Regions from separate parts of the Lysinibacillus sp. VIII_CA genome, predicted to be linked through region 1. Evidence: predicted binding sites of a transcription regulator. Region 1 holds the regulator's gene; the other holds the start of a gene.
The links. Region 1 encodes NrdR, which represses ribonucleotide reductase genes. Its sites were predicted from a motif close to AACACNATATATNGTGTT; they were not measured.
Positions count from the first base shown of each region.

Region 2: a site for NrdR is predicted at 13,144-13,161, ahead of ACP3VS_RS05505 (vitamin B12-dependent ribonucleotide reductase). Genes of this name have one in related genera too.

Region 1 is NZ_JBNFXM010000002.1:169,536-185,742, forward strand. It holds gene hflK (FtsH protease activity modulator HflK) at 1-375, shown strand, start outside; gene hflC (protease modulator HflC) at 375-1,385, shown strand; gene ACP3VS_RS04085 (hypothetical protein) at 1,570-1,986, shown strand; gene polA (DNA polymerase I) at 2,366-4,993, shown strand; gene mutM (bifunctional DNA-formamidopyrimidine glycosylase/DNA-(apurinic or apyrimidinic site) lyase) at 5,006-5,878, shown strand; gene coaE (dephospho-CoA kinase) at 5,892-6,485, shown strand; gene ACP3VS_RS04105 (glyceraldehyde-3-phosphate dehydrogenase) at 6,690-7,712, shown strand; gene nrdR (transcriptional regulator NrdR) at 7,898-8,368, shown strand; gene ACP3VS_RS04115 (replication initiation and membrane attachment family protein) at 8,385-9,749, shown strand; gene dnaI (primosomal protein DnaI) at 9,777-10,706, shown strand; gene thrS (threonine--tRNA ligase) at 11,132-13,063, shown strand; gene infC (translation initiation factor IF-3) at 13,477-13,980, shown strand; gene rpmI (50S ribosomal protein L35) at 14,012-14,212, shown strand; gene rplT (50S ribosomal protein L20) at 14,268-14,627, shown strand; gene ACP3VS_RS04145 (DUF1294 domain-containing protein) at 14,762-15,025, shown strand; gene ACP3VS_RS04150 (hypothetical protein) at 15,055-15,447, opposite strand; gene ACP3VS_RS04155 (dUTP diphosphatase) at 15,553-16,038, shown strand; gene ACP3VS_RS04160 (M42 family metallopeptidase) at 16,136-16,207, shown strand, end outside.
Region 2 is NZ_JBNFXM010000003.1:10,583-27,635, forward strand. It holds gene ACP3VS_RS05460 (ATP-binding protein) at 1-972, shown strand, start outside; gene ACP3VS_RS05465 (hypothetical protein) at 1,214-4,084, shown strand; gene ACP3VS_RS05470 (hypothetical protein) at 4,229-5,530, shown strand; gene ACP3VS_RS05475 (MFS transporter) at 5,855-7,078, shown strand; gene ACP3VS_RS05480 (M20 family metallopeptidase) at 7,101-8,516, shown strand; gene ACP3VS_RS05485 (glutaminase) at 8,601-9,563, shown strand; gene ACP3VS_RS05490 (amino acid permease) at 9,598-10,935, opposite strand; glycine riboswitch at 11,099-11,174, opposite strand; gene ACP3VS_RS05495 (rhodanese-like domain-containing protein) at 11,599-11,985, opposite strand; gene ACP3VS_RS05500 (lipoate--protein ligase family protein) at 12,190-13,020, shown strand; gene ACP3VS_RS05505 (vitamin B12-dependent ribonucleotide reductase) at 13,209-15,779, shown strand; gene ACP3VS_RS05510 (hypothetical protein) at 16,474-16,758, shown strand.

The DNA.
Region 1 (16,207 bases):
GCCTTTACAGCAGTAACAGATGCACGTGAAACAAAGAATACAAAAACGAATGAGGCACAAAAGTATATGAATCAGCGTAAAAGTGAAGCTGAGGGTGAAAAAGATGCTATTATTTCCAAGGCACAAGGTGCAAAAACAGCCCGTATTGAGCAAGCTCAAGGTGATGTAGCTGTCTTTAATAAGATGTATGAGCAATATAAGGGGAATCAACAAATTACACGAGAACGATTAATTTTAGAGACACTTGAAAATGTTTTACCGAAGGCGCAAATATATATTATGAATGATGATGGTAGTACAATGAAGTACTTACCGCTACAGCCATTACAGCCTCAGCAGCCACAAACAGATAAAAAAGAAGGGAGTGGGAATTAATGGACCAAAAAAATAAGGACCTTGACAAATTCCTCAATTTTTTATCAGGAAAAAGTAAAAAAAAGGCTCCAACAGACGGTAACTCGGGAGACAATGTCGTGAAAATGGAGAAAAAAGGCACGCTCAATCCTAAAAAATATCTGTCTCTTGCCATTACATTAACAATTGTCTTTGCGGCAGCCCTTACTATCTTTGCTAATGTTTATATTGTAAAGGAATCTGAGTATGCCGTTGTTCGCCAGTTTGGAGAGGTAGTAAAATTTGAACGAGATCCAGGCTTAAAAATGAAAATTCCTTTTATTCAAAGTGTTACACGATTACCAAAAAATCAGATGACCTATAATATTTCAGAAGAAGAAATTAATACAAAGGATAAGAAACGAATTATCATCGATAACTATGCTGTTTGGCGTATTACGGATCCAAAAGCTTTAATATCGAATGCAGGTACACTTAGTAAGGCAGAGACTCGAATGGAGGAGTTTATTTACTCAGTAATTAGAACAGAGCTAGGGCAACTACGATACGATGAAATTATTAATGATGAAAATTCCTCACGAGGAAGCATCAACGATCGTGTAACAGAGCGAGTTAATGAATTGTTACAAAACGACAAATATGGCGTAGAAGTAGTGGATGTACGTATTCGTCGTACAGACTTACCCGCTGAAAATGAACAATCTGTATTTACCCGTATGATTTCAGAGCGTGAATCAACGGCTCAATTATATCTTTCTGAGGGGGATGCAGATAAACGACGTATCGAAGCGCAAACTGATCAACAGGTGCAGGCAATGTTAGCTACAGCGAATAAGGAGGCATCCATTATTCAAGCTGAGGGAGAAGCAGAAGCTGCAAAAATATACAATAAATCATTTTCTCAAGATCCTGAATTTTACTCCCTATACCGCACGCTAGAATCCTATAAGAAAACGGTTGGAGAGGATACGGTCATTATTTTGCCAGCGTCATCACCTTATGCGAAAATTTTATCTGGTTATTTAAAATAATAGATAGTAAAGTCGTCTCTCCTATTAGGAGGGCAACTTTTTTAAAATATGAAAATTATAAGTATCCATACAATTGGATTGTTATATTGTGAAAATAATAGAAACTTACAAATTTCTATTCCCCAACCGCCTATAATTTGATAGAATAATAATGTTTAAAAAAGAACTGTTGGGGGTAATAGTTGTGAAATTAAGAATTAGCACATGGCTCCAAAATGTAGGAATTGCTTGTAGTATAGCGTCGTTATTGACTCTTTTTTTCCGCCTATCTGATTTTGCATGGATGACAAAGAGTGTTTATCATATACCTGTATTTTTTGTCAGTATCTTTTTAGTGAGTATTATTATTGCGAATGATGTAAGAAATCTGTTTAAAAAGTTGTTTTGGTATGAAAAACGGAAGGTCAAGCGTCCTATATGGCAAGTCGGTATTGGCTTTATTTTCTTTTTAGCACAAATTAGTGCTGTGATGGTATTTAGTAAAGAGTTAACACAGCCACAGCTTGGTGGAATGCCATTATTTTTAGTATTTGCCTTTATGAATGCATTTATCTTAACGATTATATATGAAGAAATTTTTTATCGAACAGCTAATCAATAAATCCATTATAGAACTTTCATTCAAAGGAGTTTTCTCCACGAATGAAAGTTTTTTACGTTTTTTGCATTGAATACGTAGAATCATCTACCCTGTTAATATGGAAATAATTAACTTTCTTTACTGTTCAGAGAAGGTCGATAACTGAACGCATTCTATTTTGTATGATCAGTAAAATTTCACTGATTGGCTTGTCGCTATAGATTGAAATCCAGAAGTAATGGATAGGATTTTAAAAGTGACGGGTAAAACCAAGAGAATGACGGATAGCGACTCGAAAGTAGCGAATATCCAAGGGGATGACCGTCTGCTTTTTTTTACTTGAAATGTATTGTTATGATAAAGTAGAAGGAAGTAGAAGACAACGCAGGAGGATCATATTATGACAAAAGAAAAATTACTATTATTGGACGGTAATAGTTTAGCATATCGCGCGTTTTTTGCGTTGCCATTGTTGACGAATGATAGTGGTATTCATACAAATGCTGTATACGGCTTTACAACAATGCTACAAAGAATATTAGAGGAAGAACAACCAACGAAAATTTTAGTGGCTTTTGATGCAGGAAAAACAACTTTCCGTCATGAAACCTTTACAGAATATAAAGGTGGACGACAAAAGACTCCACCAGAATTATCGGAGCAATTCCCTTATATACGAAAGCTAATTGATGCTTATGGAATAAAACAATACGAGCAAGATTTATATGAAGCGGATGATATTATCGGGACGCTGGCGAAAGAAGCTTCATCACAGGATATGGATGTGATTATCGTTTCTGGTGACCGTGATTTAACACAGCTTGCGACGGAGCAAGTAACAGTTTATATAACGAAAAAGGGGATTACAGAAATTGAGAGAAATACTCCGGCCTTTATTGCAGAAAAGTACGGTTTAACGCCGCTACAGATTATTGATATGAAAGGCTTAATGGGTGATTCTTCAGATAATATTCCTGGTGTGCCAGGTGTTGGTGAAAAGACTGCCGTCAAACTATTAAAAGAGCATGGCTCCGTTGAGGCACTTTATGAGGCGATGGATACATTGAAAGCTTCTAAAATGAAAGAAAAGCTGGTAGCCAATGAAGAGCAGGCTATTATGAGTAAGAAACTGGCAACGATTTATACAGATGCACCAATTACCATTTCACTAACTGATCTCGCTTACAACGGACCAAATGAAGAAGAATTAATGAATGTATGGCGTGAGCTGGGCTTTAAATCACTGCTCGAGAAAAGTGATTTTACAGTGCAAGAGCAAGAGCAAACACCTTTTGATTTTGAACAAGTTCAAGAAGTACGCCAAGAAGACTTACAAGATGTGATGGCTGTGCATGTGGAGCTAGAGAATGAACATTACCACACCTGTGCGCTACTAGGGATGGCATTATCTGATGGAACAAAGACTCAATACATTCCTTTTGAGATTGCGGCAAAATCAGATATACTACGTCGCTGGTTAGAGGATTCATCAAAAATAAAATATATGTCTGATTCCAAAGCGTCTAAAGCGGCATTAAAACGAGCAGGTATTCAATTAGCTGGCGTTGATTTTGATTTAGTGCTTGCTTCGTATATTAATAATCCCGGACTTAGTGGAGATGATGTTGCCACTCTTGCAAGAGAGCTTGGGTATTATGATGTACAAGCAGATGAAACGGTCTATGGAAAGGGAGCTAAACGTGCTGTACCTGAAATAGATAAGCTTGCTCAGCATGTTAGCCGAAAAGCCTATGCTGTATGGTCATTACAGCCGAGGCTAGAGGCATTATTAAAAGAAAATGAACAATTTGACCTTTATAAAGAGTTGGAATTGCCTCTGGCAGCCATTTTAGGTGAGATGGAAAGTGAAGGCATTACTGTTAACCGTGCCACGCTAGAAAAAATGGGACAAGAGCTTAACGATAAGCTTGTCGTACTTGAACAAGAAATTTATGCGGAGGCAGGAGAAACCTTCAATATTAATTCACCAAAACAATTAGGTGTTATTTTATTCGATAAATTGGGCTTACCTGTTATTAAAAAAACGAAGACGGGCTATTCGACGGCTGCTGATGTATTAGAAAAATTAAAATCAGAGCATGCCATTATTGAATATATTCTGTTATATCGTCAGCTTGGTAAATTACAATCTACTTATATTGAAGGGTTGCTAAAGGAAATACATGAAAAGGATAGCAAGGTGCATACTCGTTTCCAACAAGCTCTAACCGCCACAGGACGACTAAGCTCGACAGATCCAAATTTACAAAACATCCCTATCCGTTTAGAGGAGGGACGTAAAATCCGTCAAGCATTTGTCCCTTCAAAAGAGGATTGGATCCTGTTTTCTGCGGATTATTCGCAAATCGAATTACGTGTACTCGCTCATATGTCGGAAGATAAAAACCTTGTAGAGGCCTTCCGTGAAGGGATGGATGTTCATACACGAACAGCGATGGATGTATTCCATGTATCCGAAGAAGAAGTTGATAGTAATATGCGTCGTGCAGCAAAGGCTGTGAACTTTGGGATTGTTTATGGAATCAGTGATTATGGTCTATCACAAAATCTAGATATTACCCGTAAGGAAGCGGCAACTTTTATTGAGAAATATTTCGCTAGTTTCCCAGGCGTCAAACAGTATATGGATGATATTGTGCAAAATGCGAAGTTCAATGGCTATGTCACAACGATTTTAAATAGACGTCGGTATTTACCAGATATCACAAGCTCGAACTTTAATTTAAGAAGTTTTGCTGAGCGTACGGCTATGAATACCCCGATTCAGGGAAGTGCTGCGGATATTATTAAAAAAGCAATGATTGATATGGATGCTCGACTAAAAAAGGAAAATATGCAGGCAAAGCTACTCTTACAAGTGCATGATGAATTAATCTTTGAAGCACCTAAGGAAGAGATTGCGATGTTAGAAAAAATTGTACCAGAGGTAATGGAAAATGCGATTGAGCTTTCCGTACCGCTAAAAGTAGATTTTAACCATGGTTCGACATGGTATGAAGCAAAATAAGGAGGGGTTCAAATGCCTGAGTTACCAGAGGTAGAAGGTGTCGTCCAGGCATTGAAGCCAAAGGTTGAAGGACGTACAATTCAACATGTTCAGCTATCTGAAAGGGTACACTTTTCTTTTAGTGAGGGGAAACAATGTATTGTTAAACAAGCGGAGCCTGATGCATTTGAATTAACATTGTCTGAAATGACGATTACAAAAATTGAACGACGTGCGAAATATATTTTCTTTCATTTATTGAAAGATGAGGTTCCTTATGTTCTTGTTAGTCACTTAGGAATGACAGGTGCATGGTTTGTTGTAAATTCACCAGAAGACATCAATGAAGCCAAATTCCAAAAGCATATACATGCAACATTTAAGATGGCTGATGGTGGTTACTTAATTTATTCAGATATACGACGTTTTGGTGAACTACGATTTTTGGCAAAAATTGAAGATCATATACCATTAACAAAAATGGCACCAGAGCCCTTTGATGAATTAGCGTGTGAATTTTTTATAACAAAATCTACATTACCGAAATATGCGAATAAGGCCGTAAAAGAAGTGATTATGGATGGGCAAGTCATTTCGGGTTGTGGCAATATTTATGCAACGGAGGCGCTATTCGCTCAGAAAATTCATCCTGCACGAAAAATGAACCGCATAAGTGAGAAGCGCAAACGAGCATTATTTGAGGAGATCGTTGCTGTTTTACGTCAAAGTATTGAAGCAGGTGGTTCAACTATCTCTGATTATCGAAATATTAATGGGGAAGCTGGGAGCATGCAGAATCGTTTGAAAATGTATGGAAAAAAAATATGCCCCGCCTGTGAAACAGCAACAAGTCAAATGACGATTGGTGGGCGGACGTCGTCTTTTTGCCCAAATTGTCAACATTAAAGGGGATTTAACAATGATTATCGGACTTACAGGAAGTATTGCAAGCGGAAAAAGTACAGTAGCAAAAATGATGCTCGAACTAGGATTACCGATTGTGGATGCAGACATTGTAGCGCGAGATGTTGTCGAACCAGGAACGGAGACATTGGCATTTATTGCAGAAAACTTCGGCCAAGATATTTTACTAGAGGATGGCAATTTGAATCGGACAATGCTTGGAAATATTATTTTTCATGAGCCAGCCAAACGAAAAATTTTAAATGATATTATGCATCCGGCCATTAGAAAGGAAATGCTACGTCAACGGGATGCCTATTTAGAGAGCGGTCATGAACATGTTGTCATGGATATTCCCCTGTTATTTGAAAGTAAGCTTCAGCATTTTGTAGAGCGTATCATTGTAGTGTCGGTAAGTGAAGAGGTTCAGCTTCGACGTTTAATGGAACGCAATCATTTAACAAAAGAGGATGCCTTGGCGCGCATGCATTCACAGTTGCCTATGTCTGTGAAAGAAAAGGGAGCTCATGCAGTCATTTATAATAATGAGAATCTGGAAAATACAGAGGAACAATTAAAGAAAATTCTAGCTTTCTGGGGTGTAATTTAAATGGCTTCAGACTAAAAATGTGTAGCAAGTACATCTTGCTACACATTTTTTTATGGGTGAATGCCATAATAAGAGATAATTTTTCAGAAAATAAGAACTTTAATAATATGAGTATATAATGTTCATCTTTTTTAAAATTGTGTTATACTAATCACCATAAAGTATATAATTAATCTGAGTATGTACTCACAGGAGGATTTTTAAATGACAGTATCAATTGCTATTAATGGTTTCGGACGTATCGGACGTATGGTTTTCCGCCAAGCGATCGTACAAGAAAATTTAAATATTGTTGCTATTAACGCTAGCTATCCAGCAGAAACGTTAGCACATTTGATTAAGTATGACACAAATCACGGAACATTTGAAGGTACAGTAGAACCAGCAGGCGATGCTTTAGTTGTAAATGGCAAACGAGTTCAAATTATTAGCGAACGCGACCCATTAAAATTACCTTGGGCTACAATGGGTGTTGATATCGTTATAGAAGCTACAGGTAAATTTAATGAACGTGACAAAGCAGCAATGCACTTAGAGGCTGGCGCGAAAAAAGTTATCTTAACAGCACCTGGTAAAAACGAAGATGTAACAATTGTTTTAGGTGTTAATGATGACAAACTTGATATTGCTAAACATGATGTAATTTCAAACGCTTCTTGTACAACAAACTGCTTAGCACCAGTAGCAAAAGTATTAAATGATACATTTGGTATTGAAAATGGTTTGATGACAACTGTTCATGCTTATACAAACGATCAAAAGAACTTAGATAATCCACATAAAGATTTACGTCGTGCACGTGGGTGCGCACAATCAATTATTCCTACATCTACAGGTGCTGCCAAAGCATTAAAATTAGTTCTACCTGAATTAGAAGGTAAAATTCATGGTATGGCACTTCGCGTTCCAACACCAAATGTTTCTTTAGTGGACCTTGTAGTAGATTTAAATACAGATGTAACAGTTGATGCTGTTAATGCAGCTTTTGTAAAAGCTGCAACAGAAGGTCCAATGAAAGGTATTTTAAATTTCTCAGTTGAACCACTAGTATCTTCTGATTACAACACAACGACTTACTCATCAACAGTTGATGGGCTTTCCACAATGGTATTAGGTAACCGTAAAGTGAAAGTACTTGCTTGGTATGACAATGAATGGGGTTACTCTGCGCGTGTTGTGGACCTAGTGAAAAAAGTAGCTAATGCATTAGAAACAGTTAACGCATAATAATATTTTTATCTTGAGCACATTGAAATCTAACGGGTTTCAATGTGCTTTTTTTAAAAAACTTTCCTTGTACTTTAGGTGCTTTAGGTTTATCATGAGCTCACTACGTGAATGCACTTTTCTTATATGTAGGAAATTTGTTATAATAGAAATATTAAATTGTTGTAAACCAGGAGAGTAATTATATGAGATGTCCATCTTGCCAATTTAACGGAACGCGTGTTGTGGATTCGAGGCCAGTAGATGATAACAAAGAAATTCGTAGACGTCGTGAATGTGAGTCATGTGGCTTCCGTTTTACAACGTTTGAAAAAATTGAAGAGACCCCATTAGTTGTAGTGAAAAAAGAAGGTTCACGAGAGGAATTTAGCCGTGAAAAGGTACTTCGTGGCCTTATTCGTGCCTGTGAGAAACGCCCAGTTGCGCTTGATATACTGGAGCAACTTGTCCTATCAATTGAAAAAGATCTTCGTCGTATTGGAAATTCGGAGGTACGTTCAGAAGATGTCGGTGAATTGGTCATGGATCGCTTATCCAAAATTGATGAGGTGGCGTATGTCCGTTTTGCATCGGTCTACCGACAGTTTAAAGATATCAATGTCTTTATCGAGGAGATTAAAGATATTATTCAACGTCAAACGGAGCAGAAATCATAGAAAATAGAGAGGATGAATGACGTTGATTCATTTATATAAGGAATTGCAGCCTGGCGATCCTTTTGACATTCGTCTACCTCATGCATTTTCTACTCAAGAGCGTCAATTAGTAACATTATTCTATCAACCGTTAACGGGCTCAGACCCCATCAGCCTATACTTAACTTTATGGGCTGAAGCAGAGCAGATACCAAAGCAGCAAATGACACATTATTATTTAATGAATGTGCTTGGTCTGCCCATTGGTAAAGTGTTTGAGGCACGAATAGCCCTTGAAGCGATTGGTTTACTACGTACATGGAAAAAAGAAAATGCTGGTGAGCGGAGTTTTTTATATGAGCTACAGCGTCCATTAGATGCAGAAAGCTTTATGAAAGACCCGTTGTTGTCGATGTTTTTATTTAGCAAAATTGGAGAGCATGCATATCGTAATTTGCGTCAACGTTTTATATCCCCTGTAAGGGACGCGGAGTTAAAGGATGTATCTCGTGCCTTTATAGATGTCTATAAGCCCGTTCATTCCAATATTCCATCAGATTTACAAGTGGATACGAATCGTAAGGATAAACAACAAAGGGTGTATCCTTTTTATTTGGAGCAATTTGACTTCGATTTGTTACAAGCAGGGTTATCCGAGCAATTGGTACCGTCTAGTTTACTGACATTAGAAGTTCGTGAGGCTATCGCAAAGCTAGCATTTTTATATCATTTAACAGCGCTCGATATGCAAAAAGTGGTGATTCTTGCTTTAGACGATGATTTAGGAATTTCTCAAGAGCGCTTACGCAAGGCAGCTGCTGATTTCTATAAGTTAACTGTGTCAAAAGAGCCGCCCAAAATAGCGAGAGTTAGCGAACAGTTGCCATTAGAAGAAACGGGACAAAAAACGAAGGATCAGGAGCTACAACACTATTTAGAGACTACAGCTCCTATTCAAGTGTTACGTGACATTAATAATGGAAAAGAACCTTTGCAAACCTCTGTACAACTTGCGGAAAGTTTGATTGTACAGCATGGCATGCCGGTTGGGGTAGTCAATGCTTTGCTAGAGTATGTTATGTTAACAACGGATATGAAGTTACCTAAAAAATATGTGGAAACGATTGCGGATCATTGGGTTCGTAAAAATATTCAAACCGCTAAAGAAGCAATGGAACTTGCACGCCAAGAGCATGATAAATATACAACTTGGAAAAATAAACCTCAAACGACCACTAAAACGAGTCAGCGTGTTAAGGGACGTTCAGGACATCAACGAGAAGAAAAAGTTCCTGAGTGGTTTTATAAACGTGATGAGAAACAAGAGGAAAGTACTTCTAGCACGATAGATTTTGAAAAAGAACGTCAAAAAATATTAGAAATGCTAGGGAAAAGTGAATAGTAAAGAAGGTGAACAACAATCGAACCAATAAATGGACCATTAAAACGAGCTATTAATGTACCCTCGTTTCAAGAACGCTATGAAGCTATGCGACGTGAAATTTTAGATAATCCCCGAGTACAGGAATTTCTTGCACGTCATGCAGATGAATTAAGCTATGATAATATCGAACGAAATTTACCTAAGCTGCATGAATTTATTAGTCAATCTACGGAATGTTGTGGTTGTGATAACACAGAACATTGTACAAACTATTTAAAAGGCTTCCTCCCTACTCTAAGGGTAGTTCGGAATACAGTTGAAATTGATTATGTACGCTGTGAGCAAAAGATCAGGGAAGAAGAGCGTCGGGATGTCGCGAATATGATTGCAAGTATGCATATGCCAAAAGATGTGCTTCAAGCAACTATTCAAGATTTAAGTATCGATGATGAGTCTCGGGTGATGATTGCCCAAAAAGCAGCACAATTTGTAAAAGCGACAAAAGAATCAGGTCATTTACCATCAAAGGGTTTTTACTTATACGGTAAATTCGGCGTGGGGAAGTCTTTTGTGCTTGGTGCAATCGCCAATGAGCTAGCGTCTATTAAAATACGTTCAGTGGTTGTCTTCGTGCCAGAATTTTTACGGGAAATGAAAAATGCTATTGGCGATAATACATTGAATGAAAAAATAGATTATATTAAAAAGGCACCTGTTTTAATGCTCGATGATTTAGGTGCAGAAACAATGACCGCCTGGACACGGGATGAAATTTTAGGGACTATTTTCCATTATCGTATGGCGGAACAATTGCCAACGTTTATTACATCAAATTTTAATTATGGAGAATTAGAGCACCATTTAGCTCAATCACAAAAAGGTGATATTGAGGTTGTTAAGGCAGGCCGTATAATGGAGCGTATTAAAGCCTTGACAGAGCCAATTGAAATGCGTGGCAATAACCGTAGGATGTAACATTGGTAGTTGCATTTTTCGACAATCGAGCGTATACTGACTCATATACTAAATATCAATATGCATTGATGAGGACATGAATTTTGTGTATCAGCTTCTAGAGAGGGAAGTCAACGGCTGAAAGCTTCCTAGTTTGAACGCATCATTTACTACCTGCTGAGCAGCGAAAGGGATAATCTTTCGCCGGTCCCTAGCCCGTTAGCTAGCCTTGAGCTTCGTCTGACTTGATAAGTCGGAAGGAAGAAGGGTGGAACCACGAGCATACGCTTCGTCCCTTTTGTGAGGGACGGGGCTTTTTTTATTATTTTAGATGTGGAGACTTCGCTTAGTCCAATTGTGGAGAGCGCTCATATAGGCAGCTGAATCACTTTATTAGTCTACAATCAATCATTATGTATTCAACTTAACAAAGGAGTGCAAAGAATATGTCAGAAATGATTAAATTAACTTTCCCAGATGGCGCAGTAAAAGAATTTGTAAAAGGTACATCAACAGATGACGTAGCCTTATCAATCAGCCCTGGCTTACGAAAAAAAGCTTATGCAGGTAAAATTAATGATGTATTGGTAGATTTAAAAACACCAATCGAAGAAGATGCTACAATTGCCATTATTACACAAGATGATGAAGAAGCACTTGAGATTTTACGTCACTCAACAGCTCATTTAACAGCACAGGCAATTAAACGTTTATTCCCAGATGTAAAACTTGGTATTGGTCCTGTCATTGATGGAGGATTCTACTACGATATTGATTCTCCTACACCCATCACTGCCGAGGATTTACCAGCAATTGAAAAGGAAATGAAAAAAATTATTGCTGAAAATCTAGAGGTAGAACGTAAAAATGTAAGTCGTGCGGAAGCACAAGCAATGTATGAAGAAATTGGCGATGAATATAAATTAGAATTACTAGAGGCAATCCCTGCAGATGAGCAAGTGTCCATTTATTATCAAGGGGAATTTTTCGATCTTTGCCGTGGTATTCACGTACCATCTACTGGTAAACTTCGCGAATTCAAGCTGCTATCATTAGCAGGTGCCTATTGGAGAGGGAACTCTGATAACAAAATGCTACAACGTATTTATGGTACAGCGTTCTTCAAAAAAGAAGAATTAAAACATCACCTACAAATGCTAGAAGAAGCAAAAGAACGTGATCACCGTAAAATCGGGAAGGAATTAGAGCTATTTACAACTTCTCAAAAGGTCGGCCAAGGTTTACCACTTTGGTTACCAAATGGTGCAACAATTCGTCGTGTTATTGAGCGTTATATTGTCGATAAAGAATTATCTCTTGGATATAAGCATGTTTATACACCTGTATTAGGTTCAAAAGAGCTTTATCAAACTTCAGGTCACTGGGATCATTACCAAGATTCTATTTTCCCACCAATGGAAATGGACAATGAGACATTAATTATGCGTCCAATGAACTGTCCTCACCATATGATGGTTTACAAAAATAGCATGCATTCTTATCGTAGCTTACCATTACGTATTGCTGAGCTTGGAACAATGCACCGCTATGAAATGTCGGGAGCAGTTTCTGGCCTGCAGCGCGTACGTGGGATGACTTTAAATGATGCACATATCTTTGTTCGTCCAGACCAAATTAAAGCAGAATTCCAAAAAGTCGTGCAGTTAATCTTAGAGGTGTATAAAGATTTCGATTTAAATGATTATTCATTCCGTTTATCATATCGCGACCCTGCTGATACTGAAAAATACTTTAATGATGATGCTATGTGGGAAAAAGCACAAAGTATGTTAAAAGAAGCAATGGATGAGCTTGGCTTAGATTACTTCGAGGCTGAGGGTGAAGCAGCATTCTATGGTCCTAAACTGGATGTGCAAGTAAAAACAGCGATTGGTAAAGAAGAAACTTTATCAACAGTTCAGCTAGACTTCTTATTACCAGAACGTTTCGACCTAAGCTACGTTGGGGAGGATGGCAAACCACATCGTCCAGTCGTTATTCACCGTGGCGTTGTATCAACAATGGAGCGTTTCGTTGCCTTCTTAATTGAAGAATATAAAGGTGCATTCCCAACTTGGTTAGCTCCTGTCCAAGTAGAAGTCATTCCAGTATCGAATGAAGCACACTTCGATTATGCAAAACAAATCGAAGAGCAATTAACAGCAGCGGGCTTACGTGTGGAAATGGATGATCGTGAAGAGAAATTAGGCTATAAAATTCGTGAAGCACAAATGAAAAAGATTCCGTATATGCTTGTCATTGGTGATAAAGAAGTTGAAGCTAATGGTGTTAATGTTCGTCGCTATGGCTCAAAAGATTCCGAAACAATTAGCTTTGAGAATTTCCTAGCAGCTATAAAAGCAGAAATTACAAAATAATCTTTCTTAAAAAACCTCACTTGCATAAGTGAGGTTTTTTGTATAAAATGAATCTTGCTGTTGTATAAATTATTTAATAGTAGGTCAATCTAGAAATGATAAGAAAATTAGTATTTGACAGCTTATCATATACATGCTAATATAATTAAGGTTAATGAATACAAAGTTTGTGGTTGAAGTAGAGGCTGCCCGCTTCTCACCTGATACAACGCTTTAAAGGCTGTGAACAGGTATGACACGTTGAATTGTTTTGCGTAGACTTGCGCATGCACATATAGCGGGCGGACATCTTCAAAATGTCCGTCCTTTTTTTATGGACATGACAAGAGGATGTACCGTTCAACCGGGCAAGGCTTTGCCCAAACCATGTATTCGCGACAACTACTTGGAGGTGGATTACTATTAGCAAAGACATGTATGTAAACGAAGGCATTCGCGCACGTGAACTTCGATTAATCGATCACAATGGTGACCAGCTTGGTGTAAAGACACGTAATGAAGCGCTAGAAATCGCCGCTCGTGTAAACTTGGATCTTGTCCTTGTGGCCCCTCAAGCCAAGCCGCCAGTCGCTCGTATCATGGACTATGGTAAATTTAAGTTTGAACAGCAAAAGAAAGACCGTGAAATTCGTAAAAATCAAAAAGTCATCGTAATGAAAGAGGTTCGTCTGAGCCCGACAATCGATGAACATGATTTCCAAACGAAGCTACGTAATGCGATTAAATTCCTTGAAAAAGGCGATAAAGTAAAATGTAGCCTACGTTTCAAAGGTCGTGCGATTACACACAAAGATATTGGTCAACGTGTGTTAGATCGTTTTGCTGAAGCTTGTGCTGAAGTATCAACGGTAGAACAAAAACCGAAGATGGAAGGCCGAAGCATGTTCTTAGTTCTTCAACCAAAGAACGAGAAATAATATTAGACGAACAGTTTAGGAGGAATTCGACATGCCAAAAATGAAAACTCACCGTGGAGCTGCGAAACGTTTCAAAAAAACGGGTTCAGGTAAATTAAAATATGACCGTGCTTATGGAAGCCACTTATTCGCAAACAAATCTACGAAACAAAAACGTCACTTACGTAAAGCAAACATCGTTTCATCTGGTGACTTCAAACGCATCAAATCTTTACTTGTTTACATGAAATAATTGACTACAAAAATACTAACATTCATTTTTTAATGAAAAGCAGGAGGTAATTCATATGCCACGCGTAAAAGGCGGAACAGTGACGCGCAAACGTCGTAAAAAAGTATTAAAATTAGCTAAAGGTTACTATGGTTCAAAACATACATTATATAAAGTTGCTAACCAAGCAGTAATGAAGTCAGGTCAATATGCATACCGTGACCGTCGTCAGAAAAAACGTGATTTCCGTAAATTATGGATCACTCGTATCAACGCAGCTGCTCGTATGAACGGTCTTTCTTACAGCCGTTTAATGCACGGTTTAAAAGTTGCTGGTATCGAAGTTAACCGTAAAATGTTAGCTGACCTTGCTGTAACTGATGCTGCTGCATTCACTCAATTAGCAGACGCTGCTAAAAAAGCAGTAGCTAAATAATATTTGACTCAGTTAAATATTATTTCTGCACCGAAAGCGAATGCGATAGGTGAAGAAAAAGACTGATGGATTTTTCCATCAGTCTTTTTTGTGTTAGATTAATCATATACGTTTTTTTGATAAAGGAGTAGAAAATGGGACAAGCAGTATTAGCTTATATGAGTATTATATCGATTGTGTTGCTCATTTTAATGGGGATGGACAAATCGCGTGCTAAAAAGCATGAATGGCGTATTGCAGAGCGTACTTTGTTCACACTAGCCATCGTAGGAGGGGCAGTAGGTGGAGTGCTTGGCATGTATTTATTCCGTCACAAAACACGCCATAATAGTTTTGCCTTTGGATTTCCTCTACTGGCAGCCATCCAAATTTTTATTATCGTACAGCTTTGGATATAAATAAAAACATTTTAAAACACACATCCTCATCAAGAGGATGTGTTACGCATAAGCTGTTCAATGGGCTGCTTCCAATTGATTTTCGCACTTGGATAATTCAATAGTATTTCTTGCTGTAAATATTCAAAGTCGCCTTTTGTAAAGCCCTGCAATGTGGCAGTATCACGTGCGCCGACAAAAATAGTGACAACCTCGAAGGCATCCTCTGTTGTACCTAAGTATTTTTCGCCTTCAAAAAGAGCACCCTTATAGGAAATAAAGAAATTTTTCCGGACATTTTTAACGTCATCATAAAAGTAATATTGGCCTTTTTCATAGGCTTCGTCAAGTTTGCGTTTAGGATCAGTTATATAACGAATCGCTTTATAAAATACATAAATAATAAGCGCTATTACAGCAAGTCGAATTAGTAACGGCAACATGTTTAAATTTCCCCCTTGAAGAAAGGTTATTCTTTCCTATACGATTGGGGAGGTCAAATAGTTTCACTTTTATTTAAATATTTTTTAGAAATTTAGGAGAAAAAAATGAATATACAACAATTGTTTATGATGCAAAAAGAGCTGGATGATTTCATTGAGCAAACTCAAAATATTCAGCAAGATGTATTTCAAGAAAAAGGACTAGCATTATTGGTAGAGCTAGCTGAGCTAGCCAATGAAACGCGCTGCTTTAAATTTTGGAGTACAAAAGGGCCTTCCGCACGAGAAGTCATTCTAGAAGAATATGTGGATTCTATTCATTTTATCCTTTCCTTAGGCTTATTAAAGAACTATACAACCATCGAAAAATGGCCTGTGATAGAAGAACAGAGACATTTAACAGCAACATTTATAGAGACACAAAGTGCTATTTTAGCTTTTATCGAGCAACCGACAGAGGATCGATATCTAGCAATTTGGCAATGCTATGGTTTACTTGCATACAATCTTGGTTTTACTTTCGAAGATGTAGTTCATGCATATATTGAAAAAAACCAAGAAAATTATAATCGTCAGCGTACAGGATATTAAATAATTAAGAAATACACCAATTTTCAGACGATTAAGCTAGGAATATTTCGGTAAACGAAGTATAATAAAATAGATATAAGAAGTAGGAGGCAAAAGAATGACACAACTAGATCCAACATTACAAATGTTTAAAGATTTAACAGATGCAAATGGTATTGCAGGTAATGAA
Region 2 (17,053 bases), on a different contig from region 1:
GAATACAATCAACATCAAATTGATGAGGTTTTACTTGAGCGATTAGTTTTAGGGGATATTAAAAAGACAGATCATTTCTATATAGCCTTTATTCATCAAGATGCAAATTATAAAAGAATCCTTGTGGTGGATCATAATAAATCTATTTATCTGAAGGATGAGGAATTGCTATGGCTGGAATTGTTGCTGTTATATTTAAATAACTTTATTGAAAATACTAAAATGGTCGAGGACCTCTTAGATCAGTTAAAGCATATGAAAGAGGCAGATAATCGTCAGCTGCCCTGGCTCAATAAATTACTTTGGCTCCGTTTTGAGGAGGAGAAGTATCAGTTAGCCCAAGAGCTTCATGATACGATATTACAGGAGCAGCTTCATATTGCCAGAGAAATGGATGTCCTGATGCACATGAAGGATTCAGAAAATATACCCATTAAACTGAGGAAGCTCCACGAGCATATGATTACCTCTCTGAATGATTTACGAGGATACTGTGAAAATTTAAAGCCCCCTTTGTTAGATACATTGGGCTTAAATGCTGCACTTGAGAAGCTGATTCAAAAAATTCAAAAACGGGCTAATTTTGTATTGTTATATACTATAGATCGACTTTACTTAGAGGATGAGCGTTTAAATTTAATGATTTATCGACTGTTTCAAGAATTATTAAACAATGCGTTAAAACATTCCTATGCCAATACCGTTACCATCTATTTATTAAGCACGGAAGAAGGCTTTGAAGTTTTGTATAGTGATGATGGGGTAGGGTGTAATTTAGATGACATTATGCTGGCCGAATCAATGGGCATTCAAGGTATGCAAGAGAGGGTTCAGGCTTTTAATGGGAAATTCACATTAAACAGTAAGGTAGGAGAAGGGATGATGATTCGTATATGCGTAAGTGAAACTCAACAGCCGTATCCTTATGCGTATAGTACGCTGAACCGCCCTACTTATATGATTCGAGGATAAGTAGATGAACAGAAGGCATATATCCAATACAATTTTCACCTTTTAATCTCTTCATGTTTTTTTATGAATGTGGATTAGAAGGCTTTTGTTTTTTGAGTATAAACTAATATCAAAATATTGTTATTGTAGAGATAAGAATACAGGAGAATATACACTTTTTTGAATTCTTTCCCCTGAATAAAGGAAATCAGGGAGATGTGGCCGATATAATTCAATAGAAGGATTGAGGAGGTCAACTAATTTGAATAAAAAATTATTTTTAACAGCAGCAGCACTACCCGTAGCGCTTATTGTACCGGCTGTTGCAAGTGCAGAGGAAACGGTGACGGTCACGGGGCAGAATATTGTCAATGAAACATTAACGGTTCATCAATTACCCAATAATGCTATAGTTAATGCCTACCAATGGTATTATCTAGAAAAGGTGGCTAGTGAAGACGGTTCAAAAACGTCCACGAATAAACCGATTGCAGGAGCTACTTCTGCTTCGCTAAAGGTGCCAGTAGAAGCAGCGGGTAAAACTATTTTTGTGGAAGCCACTACAACTGAGGGAAAAAAATATCAAAGTGAACCAAGAACCATTAATGCGTTGAATCTTGCTATTACAACGCCAACGTTAGAGGGTTTTTCAACTTCAGATTTTGTTGCACCTGGCGAAACGGTGAAAGTAGCAGGTATTACTGTTACGGATAAGGCAGGAGCGACATTAACAAGTGGTCAAATTACATATAGTTATCAATGGTTTTATCAGCTAGGTGAGGGTGAAAATTCCTTTACTATTATTGAGGGAGCTTCAGGTAGCACCTATACCATACCGAAAGATGCGATAGAAAAGGGCATCAAAGATATTATTGTTAAAGTCAAAGCTCAGGTAGGCACTTCTTTTGTGGAATCTCCACGTTCTGAAGTGATTTCTATATCAAAAGAACCAACAGATACATTAACAAATGATATTAAGAATCTATTAGTGAATGATAACAAATACAATGTTACTGATATAAAGTCTTTCGAAGAAAAAATTAAGGCATTAGAAAGTAAGTATCAGGCTTTATCAGAGCCAGCTAAAGGGAATGTGTCGAATTATGCTGTCCTCAAACGAGCACTTGCAGATGTGGACCTTATCAATAAGTTAAATGAAAAAGTGGACAAGGTGGGTGGAATTAACGACAAAGATTTGCCTACCTACATTAAGGAGATTGAAGCGGCATACGATAAGTTCGATTTATTACAGCGTAGCTTAGATGTCAATGATGCTTTATATACGAGCATTAAGAACCTTTTAAATGAGCCAAATGATCTTGAGGAAATTAAAGAAGTCAGAAGACTTAATCTGGCCATCGTTAATTTATTAACCTACACAAATGGTATTGCCCAATATGTCCCTTCTGATAAGGATTCCTTGCAAGGTGTCGTGAATACGATTGAGGCAGATATCGCCAAATTATCCCAAAATTATCGTGGCGCTATTCAAAACCTAACGATTCTTAATGAGGCTAAAGCAGATATTAAAAAAGTGGAGCAATTTATTAAATCATTTGATAAATTATCATCCAATAATACGCCGAACAAGCAGGTCACGGTTGCCAAGTCTATTCGTTCCAACTATGAAAAATTAACGTATAAGCAATTAAAATTGGTGCCAGACAAGTACGGACAGCTTTTAGCGACAGCAGAGAGTGCGGAAGAAAGTCAAATTGCCACATTAAACAATGATATAGATAGCTATATTGGGGATGATATTTATCCAATAAACCCATCTGCTAGTTCTTGGCAAAGTCATGTCAATAATGTGGCTCGTATGGTAAAAGAATATAAGAGCTTAACAAAAGCATCAGCAGCACAAATAGAGGGATATGACAGTCTTATTACTTTACAAAAGGATTTAAAAACGGCTGAAAAAGTCATAAAAGATATGGATGCTTATCAAAAGCTTTCTGGCGTAACGGGTGTAACTGAAAGTAAATTGAATTCAAGCTATACGAATACATTAAAAGCTTATAATAAACTGACGTCTTTACAGCAATCGCTTGTCTATAATGCTGAAGAGTTTTTACTAAATACGCCAAAAGTTTCAGTGGATGGGAAAGTACCTGCTGATAAAGCTGCGGCAGAGGCATTGAAAGCTGATATCGCCAAATTTGCGGATGTCACTAAATTTACATTCAATCAATTAGAAAAAGCTGTTGATACGGCGGCGCAGTCCTATAAAAAGCTGTCATCTGGTGCAAGAAAATATGTAACCAATAACTATTTACTAACAGGTGCTCAGAAGGATATTACAGGTGTCAAATCTTTCTATAAAAAAATTCAAGCCGCTAAAGAAGAAACAGATGCAGCTAAACAAGCTAAAAAAATAGAGTCTGTGCAAAAAGCGTATGCTAAATTACCTGCTAATCAACAGCATTTAGCAAAAGAGCAATACGAAGCATTGTTAAAGAATCAAATTATTGATGAAAATGCACCAAATATAAAGCAATTGAATGATGAAATAGCTATGATTGTTGCCAATGATCAATATTTAGTGTCAATAGATAAAATTAATACACTTTCTAAGCAATACAGTAGCTTAAGCTCAAGTGATAAAAAGCTAATTACCAATTATGATATTTTAAAAGCGGCCATCGCAGATGTGAAAAAAGTAGAGTCCTTTATGAAGACCTATGATAAATCGTTTAGCGCTAACCCAAGTACTGTTATCAAGGCTTTTGAAAAGCTTACGTCTAAGCAAGTGAGCCTTATTCATTCAGATATCCAAAAATTAATTAGCGAAAAGCAACAAGGTCAACAACAAACGAATGAAAATGCTTTGACATTAATTGAATCAATCAATTCTCTCCTCGTCAATGGTGAGTATATAGTTGATCTAGAGGGTAAAGTAAAAGAAATTCGTACGGCATATGATGCATTGAGCGCTAGTGATAAAAAGATCATCAAAAACTATTCGAAGCTTACGCAAGCCGAAACTGATTTGAAGAAGGTTGCCGATGTCCATGCATTATACAAAGAGGATGGCGACGAGGCGGCTCGTAAGGCCTGGCAATCAGCTTATGGGAAGCTTTCCAAAAAATTAGAATTACTTTATAAAAACATGTATCCACAGGATATGAAATGAGGTAAGCCCCGAGAAATTCGGGGTTTTTCTTTATAAATTTTTTTATTTGTCTAGTAAATTGGTTGTCCGCTATACTATGAACAGAAGAGTAAAGAAATTTTTTACATAACCATTGTAGTTTCACAAAGAAGGTAGGAACAATAGATGTATAAAATAGGTGTTGTGGGTCCTGTCAAATCCGTCAATAGAATTATCGCTTTAGCCAGAGAGATTGAACAGGATATGGAATTTATTCCGTATATTTATTCTATTGCGACAGAGACAAAGCATCTTGTGGAGACATATAACCAAGATGTGGATTTCTGGCTGTTTTCTGGCTACATCCCTTATAAGATAGCGTGTCAAACAACAGTTTCGCACGATAAATTGGCACATATCATTTTTTCGGAGGCGGCTATTTACAGAGGATTTTTAGAGCAATCCTATCGACAAAAGAAGTTTATTGAAAATGTTAGTATCGACCTTATCCCTTCTCCCTCACAAATGGCTTCAGAGGGTTTAGCGGAGATCCAAAAAAATGTGAATAACATGTATTTAAAGGAATTTGATGTAGCGATTGATCCAAAAGAGTTGTTTGATTTCCACTATACTCTTTGGCAGGAGGGAAAGATTGATTTTGCTATCACTTGCTATCCTTCCGTAGATGAGGAGCTGAAAGGTCGAGGGGTTCCTTCCTATTGGGTATCTCCTACAAAAACAGAGATTTACCATACAGTCCAGCTGTTTACCGAAAAAATCAAAACCTCCTACTATAAAGAAACCCAAATTGGTGCTGTGATGCTTGAAATCAAGGACTTCGATTCCTTAAAGGAACGTATGAAGCAAGGGTATCGTATTCAATATTTAGAGCTACGTACCAAGGAACATCTACTGCAACTTTGTGAACAAATTGACGGTTCCCTCATTGAAGAAGGGAATGGAAAATATACAATTTTTAGTACAAGGGGAGCCATTGAAGGGCAAATTAAATTTCTACAGGAAAAAATGTATCAACTATCAATTGAAATGGAGGCCAAAGTAACAGCAGGTATTGGTTTTGCGCAAACCGTATTCAATGCGGAGCTACATGCTCATCGTGGGCTTAGACAGACCAAAGAAAATGAGGCCGTCGATATTGTGATGATTCAGGATGACGGTACGATTATTGAGTCGGTTGGACATATAGAAGAACTGTCTTATTCTTACCGAGCAGAAGACCCTGATATTTTAGAAAAGCTAAAAAAGGGTAATATTAGTATTAAAACGTATATGAAAATCCATGCGCTTGTGCAGAAAATGCGCTGGAAACATTTTACGACAAAGGATTTAGCGACACAGCTTCAAATGAGTGAAAGAAACGCACAGCGTATTGTTGCTGATTTATGTAGTGTGGATTTAGCAAGAATTTGTGGTGAAGAGTTACAGCATACGCGTGGTAGACCAATAAAAATGTATCAGCTTGTCTAGAAACTAAAAAGATGCTCCAAACCAGCCCATGGTTTGGGCATTTTTTTTTCTCAAATTTTAGGATTGAAAACAAAGGTCAGTTCATGAGTTGTGAGCTTTTTGAGGAAATCATTCATAGTGAAGGATGCGATTATCTATTAGAAATTTTCAAAAAAATATTGTATTTTTTGACTACTTTGATTATTATACGAATATATAACGAAAATGTCGGTATATAAAAGGGGTTTTGATTTTACTAGATTTACAAGGGGGCAAGAATCTTAAAGAGTAATCGTAGCGGTGATGCAATCACTGCCATAAAAAGGGATCATGGGAGGGATATAAATGACAACAAATGACGTAACGAAAAAATCTAGAAATGTCATCCTTGCACTATTATTTTTAGGCTGGTCTTTAGGGAACTTAGATCGCTATATTATGAACTACGCGGTCGTTTCAATTACAGGTGATTTGCAATTGGATGCATCTTCGACGGGTATCATTTTAAGCGCTTTCTTTTTAGGGTATGCCATTATGCAAATACCAGGAGGCTGGCTAGCTGATAAATTTGGCGCAAAACGAATCTTACTAATGGCAGTCATCATGTGGTCTATTTTTACGGGACTAACGGCTATTGCCTGGTCTTTAACAGCAATGATTGTTATTCGTTTCTTATTCGGCATTGGAGAGGGTGGATTCCAGCCGTCTAGCTCTAAAATTATTGCCACGATTTTTCCGAAAGAAGAAAGAGGAAGAGCGATGTCGATTATGCTTACCTCTGGTGGGATTGTTTCGCTAATTGTACCGCTGTTAGCCGCATATTTATTAGGAACAATTGGCTGGCGTATGGTGTTTATCATTATCGGGGCTATTGGAGCCATTATTGCTTATTTATATTGGAAATACATTCAGCTACCAAAAGCTGAAACAGCAGATGCTGCTGAGACAGGTAGTCCGACAGTCAAGGTAAGCTTTAAAGAACTATTGAAAACACCGCTGATGTGGAATTTGATTATTGCTTATTTCTGTATTTATGCGGTGAACTGGGGATTAGTATCGTGGATTCCAACGTATCTTCAAAAAAATCGTGGACTAGATTTAATGTCCATTGGTTGGGCACAAACGATTCCTGCCATTACAACAATTATTGGGGTGTATGGTAGTGGCTATATCATCGATAAGCTTCCAAAAGGAATGGAAAAGGTGTTAGGCTCCATTTCCTGTGCAGTGATCGGTATTTTACTGTATTTAATGTTTACTGCGAAAACGGTGACATTATTTATTGGCTATCAAACAGTTGTTTCTATTTTTATCGCATTTGTCATCACGCTACTACCCGTAATCGTTTTAAAGAAATTGCCTTCGTCTATAACAGGCTCAGCGATGGGGATTGCGAATACAGGCGGACAGCTAGCGGGGTTTGTTACGCCCATGGCTATTGGTTTTATGGTCGATGCCTTTAATGGTTCCTTTGATGCAGCCTTTTGGATGCTGATTGGATTCGCACTCATTTGTATTGTGTCGCTTGTGACGCTAAACGATCAAAAGGGAGCATTATTGAAAGCATAAAGAACAAATTGGAGGGACAATTATGAGATTTCAAGAGAAAATTTCTACATTGATTGAGGCAAAGAAGGAAGCGAGTGTGGCCTTAAGCGATGCGATTTGGGCAGTACCGGAGCTTCATTTTCAAGAGAAACAATCGATGCAATATATGAAAGAGGCACTAGAAAAAGAGGGTTTTCAAGCTGAGGTTGGCGTGGCTGGTCTTGATACGGCGCTGGTCGGAACATTTGGCTCAGGAAAGCCAGTTATCGCCTTTTTAGGGGAATACGACGCACTCCCAGGCTTGAGCCAAAAGGGTGGTGTTACCAATCATGAGCCTCTAGAGAATGGCGGAAGCGGTCATGGCTGTGGCCATAATTTGTTAGGAACAGGAGCATTTGCAGCAGCTGTTGCAGTAAAGGATTATTTAGAGCAACATCAGCAATCTGCAACCATCCGTTTCTACGGTTGCCCTGCCGAAGAAAATGGATCTGGTAAAGCTTATATGGCGAAAGCTGGCTTATTCGATGATGTAGATATCGCCATTTCCTGGCATCCTGGTACTTTTTCAACGGTGATGACTTGTAGCTCTCTTGCAAACTATGCCGTTACATTTAAGTTTACAGGTAAAAGTGCTCATGCAGCAGCTGCTCCTCATCTTGGAAGAAGTGCTTTAGATGCTGTTGAGCTTATGAACGTTGGGGTAAACTACTTACGAGAGCATATCATTCCAGAAGCACGAGTGCATTATGCTATTACAAACTCTGGTGGTTCATCTCCGAATGTTGTTCAACCATATGCCGAAGTTACCTACTTAGTGCGAGCACCTAAAAAGCAACAAGTGCAAGAAATCTATCAGCGCGTTGAAAATATTGCAAAGGGTGCAACGCTTATGACAGGCACTTCCCTAGAAATTGATTTCGAAGGTGCTGCTTCTAATTTAATAACAAATAAGACACTTTATGATGTCATGTATCAACAAATACTTGAAATTGGCATGCCAGACTATACAATAGAAGATGAACAGTATGCTCAGGCTATTTTCCATACGTTTTCTCCTGAAGTACAAGCCTCATCATTGGTCGGTCTACATAAAGGCGATGTACAACAATTACAAGGAAAAGTTATTGCTGATCATATTCCTCGTATACTCCCTGAATTTATTATGGGTGGCTCTACTGATGTGGGAGATGTCAGCTGGAATGTGCCAACTGTTCAATGTACAACAGTATGTATGGCATTAGGAACACCATTGCATACTTGGCAAGTTGTTTCTCAAGGTGTCACGCCAATCGCCCATAAAGGTATGCTACAAGCTGCTAAAATTATGGCGTGTACAGCGATTGAGTTATTGGCTAATCCAGTACTAATTGAAGAAGCTAAAAAGGAATGGCAAGAACGTCTTGATGGGGAGACGTATAAATCGTTAATTCCGGAGGGGACAATGCCTCCAAAGCTATAAAAGAATAGCAAAAATATGGATAGAGTCTTCATAGGAGAACTATGAAGACTCTGTTTTTGCACATTTTGAAAGGAGTCCACAGTAATGACAACACAACCTAGTCACGATCAGCTTGTGGCACAATGGGTAACACAGTTTCGCTCTGCTGCTAAAGAAGGACAGTGCGCTAACTATATCCCTGCATTAGCTAAAAAAGACCCGAATCAATTAGCTATAGCTATTATCGGAACTGAAGGGCACGAAATGAAAGCCGGGGATACGACTGAACTATTTACGCTTCAGAGTGTTTCTAAAGTAATCACCTTTATATTGGCCTGTATGGACAGAGGATTGCCATATGTATTAGAAAGGGTAGATGTTGAGCCGACAGGGGATACATTCAACTCCATTATTCGTTTAGAAAGTCATCAACCAGGAAAGCCCTTTAATCCAATGATTAATGCTGGGGCGATTACTGTTTCCTCTATGATGATGGGAAATTCACCACAAGAGAAAATTGACAAAATCCTGCATTTTTTAGAGCAAATCATAGGCAAACCTTTAAGTATTAATGAGGAAGTGTTTCAATCAGAGTGGCAAACAGCGAACCGTAATCGAGCACTAGCCTACTACCTCAAGGATTCTGGTTTCTTAGACTGCCCAGTAGAAGCGGCTCTTGAGGTTTACTTAAAGCAATGTGCGATTGAAGTCAATGTATCCGATTTAGCGATGATTGGTTTAGTTATTGCCAATGATGGCTATCATCCGCTATTAAAGAAAAAGTTATTTCCTAAACAAGTGGCGAAATTAGCAAAGGCTTTAATGGTGACATGCGGTATGTACAATGCTTCAGGAAAATTTGCAGCATTTATTGGACTTCCTGCTAAAAGTGGTGTCTCCGGTGCCATTCTTACAGCTGTGCCTGGCCATGCAGGACTAGATTCACCCTTTCCTGCTGGCTGCGGGATAGGTATTTATGGACCAGCCATTGATCCAATCGGGAATAGTGTCGCAGGTGTCCAATTACTGAAACATTTAGCGACAGAATGGGATATGACCATTTTTTAAAAAGTAGAAGATGACTTCAGAGCTTAGTCTGAAGTCATCTTTTTTTCATTTTATATAGAATAAATAAGGCAATAAACCAAATAGGTGTTAGTAGCAGAGCTGTACGTGTTGCCTCGGAAATAAACATCACAATTAATAGAAAAGTAAAAAACGCAAGCACTACATAGTTGATAAAAGGTGTCAGCGGTGCTTTAAAGCTTGAGGCCTCATGAAGGGCACGATTTTTCCGTTTATAGATAATGTGAGAAATGATGATAATACTCCACACCCATATGAAGCAAATCGCACTAATAGTCGTAACGATACTAAAGGCATTCTCTGGCATTAGCTTACTTAACAGCGCCCCCACAGAGACAACAATTGCGGAAATAACTAGCGCGTTACTGGGAACACTATTTTTATTGAGCTTAGCAAAAGCAGGTGATGCTTGTTTATTTTTACCAAGATTAAAGAGCATGCGACTTGTTGAAAATAAACCACTATTACCAGCAGATGCGGCTGAAGTAAGCACGACAAAATTAATAATACCTGCAGCAATTGGAATACCTGCTAACGTAAATACTTGGACAAATGGGCTGCTTGCGGCAGACATTTCATACCATGGGTTGATACATAGGATGACAAATAGTGCCCCTACATAAAAGAGTAAAATTCGAAACGGTATTTTATTAATAGCTGAAGGAATGTTTTTTTGTGGGTTTGCAGTCTCGGCTGCCGATACGCCTACTAATTCCACACCGACGAAAGCGAAAACGACCATCTGAAAGGCCATTAAAAAGCCATATACGCCATTTGGAAACAGGCCGCCGTGAACCCAAAGATTATCTACTGAAACTGTTCCAGAGCTTGTTTGAAAGCCTGTCACTAACATAATAAGCCCAAGGATAATGAGTGCCACAATGGTAATCACTTTAATGATTGCAAACCAAAATTCTAACTCCCCAAATAGTTTGACCGTCAATAAATTCAGTAGTAGCAATAATACTAAACAACCGATAGCGGGAACCCATTGGGGAATATTAAACCAATACTGTGTATAGACTCCTACAGCAATAATATCTGCCATCGCTGTCATGATCCAACAGAACCAGTATGTCCAGCCTGTTACATATCCTGCCCATGGTCCTATGTATTCGGAGGCAAAATCCGTAAATGATGTATATCCTGAATTCGATAATAATAGTTCGCCCAATGCACGCATAACAAAAAAGAGTGCCGTTCCGACAATTAAATAGGCAAGAATGATGGAAGGCCCTGCTAACGCAATGGCTTTCCCGGAGCCTAGAAATAAACCGGTTCCTATTGTTCCACCAATGGCAATAAGCTGCACATGACGATTTTTTAATTCACGTTTTAATTGTTGCTGTTCCACGTTAATCCCCCCAAAGATGCATAAAAAATGATGACTGGAAAAATAAAAAGAGACTAGTTGTGACACTAGTCTCGGAAAAACGTCAGAATAACAAATACCATTTGACCACGGATGCTTCATCAAATCATCTTAATCTTTGTGTGGCATCGCTTAAAAAAGCTGTTATTACTCCTCTGTCCTTTTGCCTGAGATAGTGAACCCTTCGGCGACGCAAATGCGCTCTCTCCAGAACTGCTCCTGCTATAGTTTGATCCATAGCATTCATAGCTAATTAATTTTTATACTTAATATTATTTTAAGATATTATATATCCTAGCAGTGCTATTCCAATTATTCAACTATAAATTTATATTATTTTCAGAAAAATAGAAGAATGCAGTGCATACATGAAAAATACTAACGAAAATTAGTATTTTTGGACATACAAAATTTCTCCTATTATGTGAAAATGAATAAATTTGAAAGGCTTCTGGGAAGAATGATGAAGACCTTCAAAGTAGGTTCAAATAAGGTGGGACGAGGAAGCGGATGGCATAGTATGAACAAGCACCATAAATAGACACTTAAAATTTTGCAATAGATATAATATAGTAGAAACTCTGAATTTTTTGTATAAAAAGAAGTCGTCTCCTAGTTCTTTGAGACGACTTTTTTAGGGAAATATTAATATTTTTTGGTTTTTATTTTACCTGTCCAAGTTTTGAAACCGCCTTGAAGTTGGTAAATTTGGTTGTACCCACGTTTTTTAAGAAATAGTGCAGCACGTGAGCTACGGCCTGTATTTTGACAGTATAAATATACTGGTAAATCTGGGCGAATTTCTTTATAACGTTGACGTAGTGTTGTGGAAGGAACGTTTCGTGCTCCAAGAATGTGACCAGCATCAAATTCTTTTTGTTCACGAACATCGATTAGCTGTGCTTTACGATAGCCTTCAATAAATTGTTCTTGTGTTAAGTTGGTTACAGCTTTTTTGAGTCGTAGTGCATTAATACCGATGTATGCAATTATGACTACTAAAACGACACCGATTGTGATAAGTATGTCCAAGATTTTCTTACCCCTTTCTATCTTCTTTATTATTATAAAAGATGCGCTAGCGATAGTCCAATGAGTTTGATAAAATTAACTAGATTGTGGCGAATTCGTCTATCTCGCTTCAAAAGCAACAACTTGAACGGTAACGTAATCTTCGTTAAGGTTGAACCACAGGTGGGGCCTGAGGTACTTTTATAAATTGTAGGAGATGAACAAATGACAACTTGGTATTTTTTAAATTCAGGGAAATGTAGTCCGTCTTTTAATATGGCACTAGATGAAGCATTACTTGATTGGCATAGTGAGGGGTTAATTCCACCAGTCATTCGTTTTTATGAGTGGGAACCAGCAACACTATCAATTGGTTATTTTCAGCAGGCCAAAAAGGATATAAATTTAGACGCTGTACGAGAACAAGGCTTAGGCTTTGTACGTCGACCTACTGGTGGACGAGCTGTGCTGCATGAGCATGAGCTTACATATAGTGTCATCGTAACAGAAAGCTATCCCGATATGCCAGAGTCCGTGACAGAGGCGTACCGTGTGCTAAGTGAGGGAATCTTGCAAGGTTTCCACAACTTAGGAATGGATGCCTATTTTAGTGTCCCGGATACAGAGGAAAAAAGAGCAGACTTAAAGAGTCCAAAAAGTGCTGTATGCTTTGATGCTCCAAGCTGGTACGAGCTGGTAGTCGAAGGGAAAAAAATAGCTGGAAGTGCGCAAACACGTCAAAAAGGCGTTATATTGCAGCATGGTGCCATTTTATTAGATTTAGATCAAGAGAAGCTATTATCGGTCTTTAATTTTTCGAGTGAAGAAGCGAAGGATCGTATGCGCAGAAAATTACCGGAGAAAGCAGTAGCGATTAACAGTCTTGTGGATGAGCCTGTGACAGTTGAACAATGTGTGACAGCTTTTCGAGATGGATTTGCAAAATCGTTGCAAATTGAATTAAAACCATTTACACTTTCTGAGGAGCAGTTAGAATATGTCCGTGCATTAGAAGAAAAAAAATATGCATGTGATGAGTGGAACTTCAAAAAGTAAAAAATGGTATAAAAAAAATATTTTTAAGCTTTCAATCCTTGCTATTACAAGTAGTTCCGATTCTATTGAAAAAAGCAAGAGTTGAATTGAAAATCTATATATAGTATCTTTTTTAAAGACATATACACAATATGTAGTGTTTAACAACACATGATATTGTGTATTTATTTTGTAAGGGAGGCAAAACGATGGTACTCACAAATCATCAACCCGATGTAAACAATCAATTTGAACAGTTAAACAAAGATATCGAACAATTCCCGCAGGTACACCCTGTAACGCCTGATATGCACATCACGCACAAAGGTGTATCTAGACTTGTCATGATCGATCGCTACTCGTTTAAAGACACAGAAAAGAAAACACTGAAAGCTGGTGACTTTGTTGTTTTAACGGTCAAAGCTGATCCAAAATTCCCTGCACGTGGTTTAGGGACCATTCAAAAGCTGGACATGACTACAAAAACAGCAGATATTTTAATTGAGGAAGATTATCGTAGCGCTTTAGACGATCCAAAAGAGCAAGAAACGGGTGTGATTACGCGTTCAATTGACGTGCTAGAGAAGCCTCTTGAGATTTTTTATGAACAAATCGCTAAACGAAATGCAACAGGACTTGCAATTGTTGAAAAAACGCCAGAAAAACGTCAAGAATGGTTTGAAAAATTTTATGATCAATTAGTGTCCTTAAAATTCATTCCTGCAGGACGAGTGATATACGGAGCAGGGTCTGAAACAGATGTAACATTCTTTAACTGCTACGTAATGCCTTTTGTTGCTGATTCACGTGAAGGTATTAGTGATCATCGTAAGCAAGTAATGGAAATTATGAGCCGTGGTGGTGGAGTAGGAACAAATGGCTCTACATTACGTCCACGCAACACACTGGCACGTGGTGTAAACGGCAAATCATCTGGTTCTGTTTCTTGGTTAGATGATATTGCTAAATTGACACATCTTGTAGAGCAAGGTGGCTCACGTCGTGGAGCACAAATGATTATGCTTGCAGATTGGCATCCTGATATTGTGGAGTTTATTATTTCTAAAATGCAAAACCCACGTATTCTTCGTTACCTAATTGAAAATACAACGGATGAAACAATCATTCGTCTAGCCAAAGAAAAATTAAACTTCAAGCCGCTTTCTATGCAAGAAGAAGCTATGTATCAAGGCATTGTAAACTATAAAAGTATTGAAGGTTTAGGTGGATTCGATACAGCCATTATTCGAGAGGCTGAAAATAAACTACGTGATGGTGGCACATATACCGTTCACAATCCAGAGTTTTTAACGGGTGCAAACATATCCGTAACATTAACAAAAGAATTTATGGAAGCTGTTGAAAACGATGATGATTTCGAACTACGTTTCCCAGCGGTGGAAGAATACTCAAAAGAGGAAATGAGTGCTTATAATACAGAATGGCATAATGTTGGTGACGTTCGTGAGTGGGAGAAGATGGGCTATAAAATCCGCACATATCGCACGATTAAAGCGAAAGAATTGTGGAATTTAATTAACGTATGTGCAACTTACTCCGCAGAGCCAGGAATTTTCTTTATCGACAATGCCAATGATATGACGAATGCAAAGGCATATGGTCAAAGCGTTGTAGCGACAAACCCATGTGGGGAACAGCCACTTGCGCCATATTCAGTGTGTAACTTGGCAGCAGTAAACCTTGCACAATTTGCTAATAAAGACAACCAAACTGTAGATTACGAAGCACTACGTGAAACGGTTCGTGTAGGTGTTCGAATGCAGGATAATGTTATTGATGCCACACCATACTTCTTAGAAGAAAATCGTGTACAAGCACTAGGTGAGCGTCGTGTCGGTTTAGGCGTAATGGGCTTAGCTGATTTACTTATTTATTGTGAGAAAGAATATGGTTCTGAAGCAGGTAATGCTTTAGTCGATGAAATCTTTAAAACAATTGCTGAAACAGCGTATGAGGCGTCTACAGAGCTTGCTAAGGAGCGTGGTAGCTTCCCATTCTTAGTCGGTGCTACTGACGAAGAAACAGCTCGTTTACGTAAAGCTTTCACAGAAACAGGCTTTATGGAAAAAATGCCTGCTCATATCAAGGAGCAAATTTTAGCAACGGGTATTCGTAACTCCCATTTATTAACGGTTGCTCCAACTGGTTCAACAGGAACGATGGTAGGTGTAGCGACAGGTCTTGAACCATACTTCTCCTTCACATACTACCGTTCTGGTCGTCTTGGTAAGTTCATTGAAGTGAAAGCTGAAATCGTCAAAGAATACTTAGACCGTCATCCAGAAGCTAATGAGCAAGAGCTTCCAGAATGGTTTGTAACGGCAATGGAGCTAAAACCAGAGGCACATGCTGATGTACAATGTATTATTCAAAAATGGATTGATTCATCAATCTCTAAAACAGTAAATGCACCAAAAGGCTACACTGTACAACAAGTTGAAAAAGTTTACGAGCGACTGTATAAAGGTGGCGCTAAAGGTGGTACGGTCTATGTGGATGGTAGCCGTGATTCACAGGTACTTACGCTAAAAGCTGAGGAAAATGATATGGATCAATTATCATTTGAAGAAGAATTAGTGGAAGAACATACAAAACGTCCAGTCGTATTAGTGGATACGATTCAAGCACTAGAGTCCACAACGGTAATTGGCTCAGACGTAGGAAATACATGTCCGGTTTGCCGCAAAGGAACAGTCGAAGAAATGGGTGGCTGTAATACATGTACAAACTGTGGCGCACAGTTAAAATGCGGCCTGTAAATATTGTTTATACCACGTTATTGTAGCGTTCTATAAACAATTTCAGTCATAAAAATTTAAAGTAACCTCTTCGGTATGATGACCGTAAGAGGTTACTTTTTTATTTTTTCTGAAAATTATAGGGTATCTATATAACCGCAAATAACCCCTATATTCCAATAGCAGGTATTACAAAAGCCTTGTTGGATTCTGTTACTTCAACTGTTACCTATGAACAATGAAGTTCACAGATACAGGAGTAAAAAAACGAACTGAGTCCTTTCAGCTACTAGACCCTTCCGAAAATCATGAATATAAAGCAAGAACCGTGCAACTGGTTAACGAAATGGGTGCTTTTCCATCATAAAAAAACGTATTTATTTTGTAGAAGGACTATGATGAGGAATAAGAATAATGGTGGATAGTAGATGAAGAAATAACTAAAAAACTAATGGTTTAATTTGTAAAATTAGAATATATAACATTATGATAAAATCTTTATTAGAAATAATTACCAATTTAACATTTCTTAATTTTCTGTGGTGCAGTGTCGATTAGTCTTCATGAATCGCTACTCTAGTAAAATAGAGTGCCATCAAAAAAACGCTTATAGGGAGCATCGGGATTTACAAAAATAAGTACAAAATTCCGAAAAGAAGGTTTGGGAACATCTTAATTACAATTTATGTCTATATTGAAAAAAGGAGGTATCAATATGTGGTTCATATTCGGAATTATTGCTATAGTTGCAACCTTTATAAATCTTTATATGTATAAAACAGGTAAAGATTATAAGCTTGCGATGGCAATGGGGGTATCATTTACAGCATTGACACTTTGTTCAGAGTATAGTCTTGTATCTAGATGGGTAAAAGTGGAGGATTGGGCAGCTTTAGAGGATGTAGTACCTGGTATGGAAAGGGCATTATGGTTTTTAACAATTGTTTCTATCTTACTAAATATAGCACCTATACTTTTAGAACCGAAAAATAAAAAATAGACGCTTACTCGAGCTCATACCGATATGGTAAGCAGCATAAAGTTCTCAAACAACGCTTTGGGGACTTCTTTTTAAAAAAAAATCTTAATCCTAAAAATATGAAGGTAGAGGTAAACGATGCATGATAGGTCTATCAAGGCCTCAGGCTTTTGCTGCATGATTAAAATAAAAAGGCATCTGAAGGCTATCTGAACTCGTTCCTATACTTGAATTGCAGGGGCCTTAGTTGAAAACAATCTTTCACAATCGTGCAAATAAAAAAGACTGTCTTTATGAAGAAAGTTTGATTAAATGA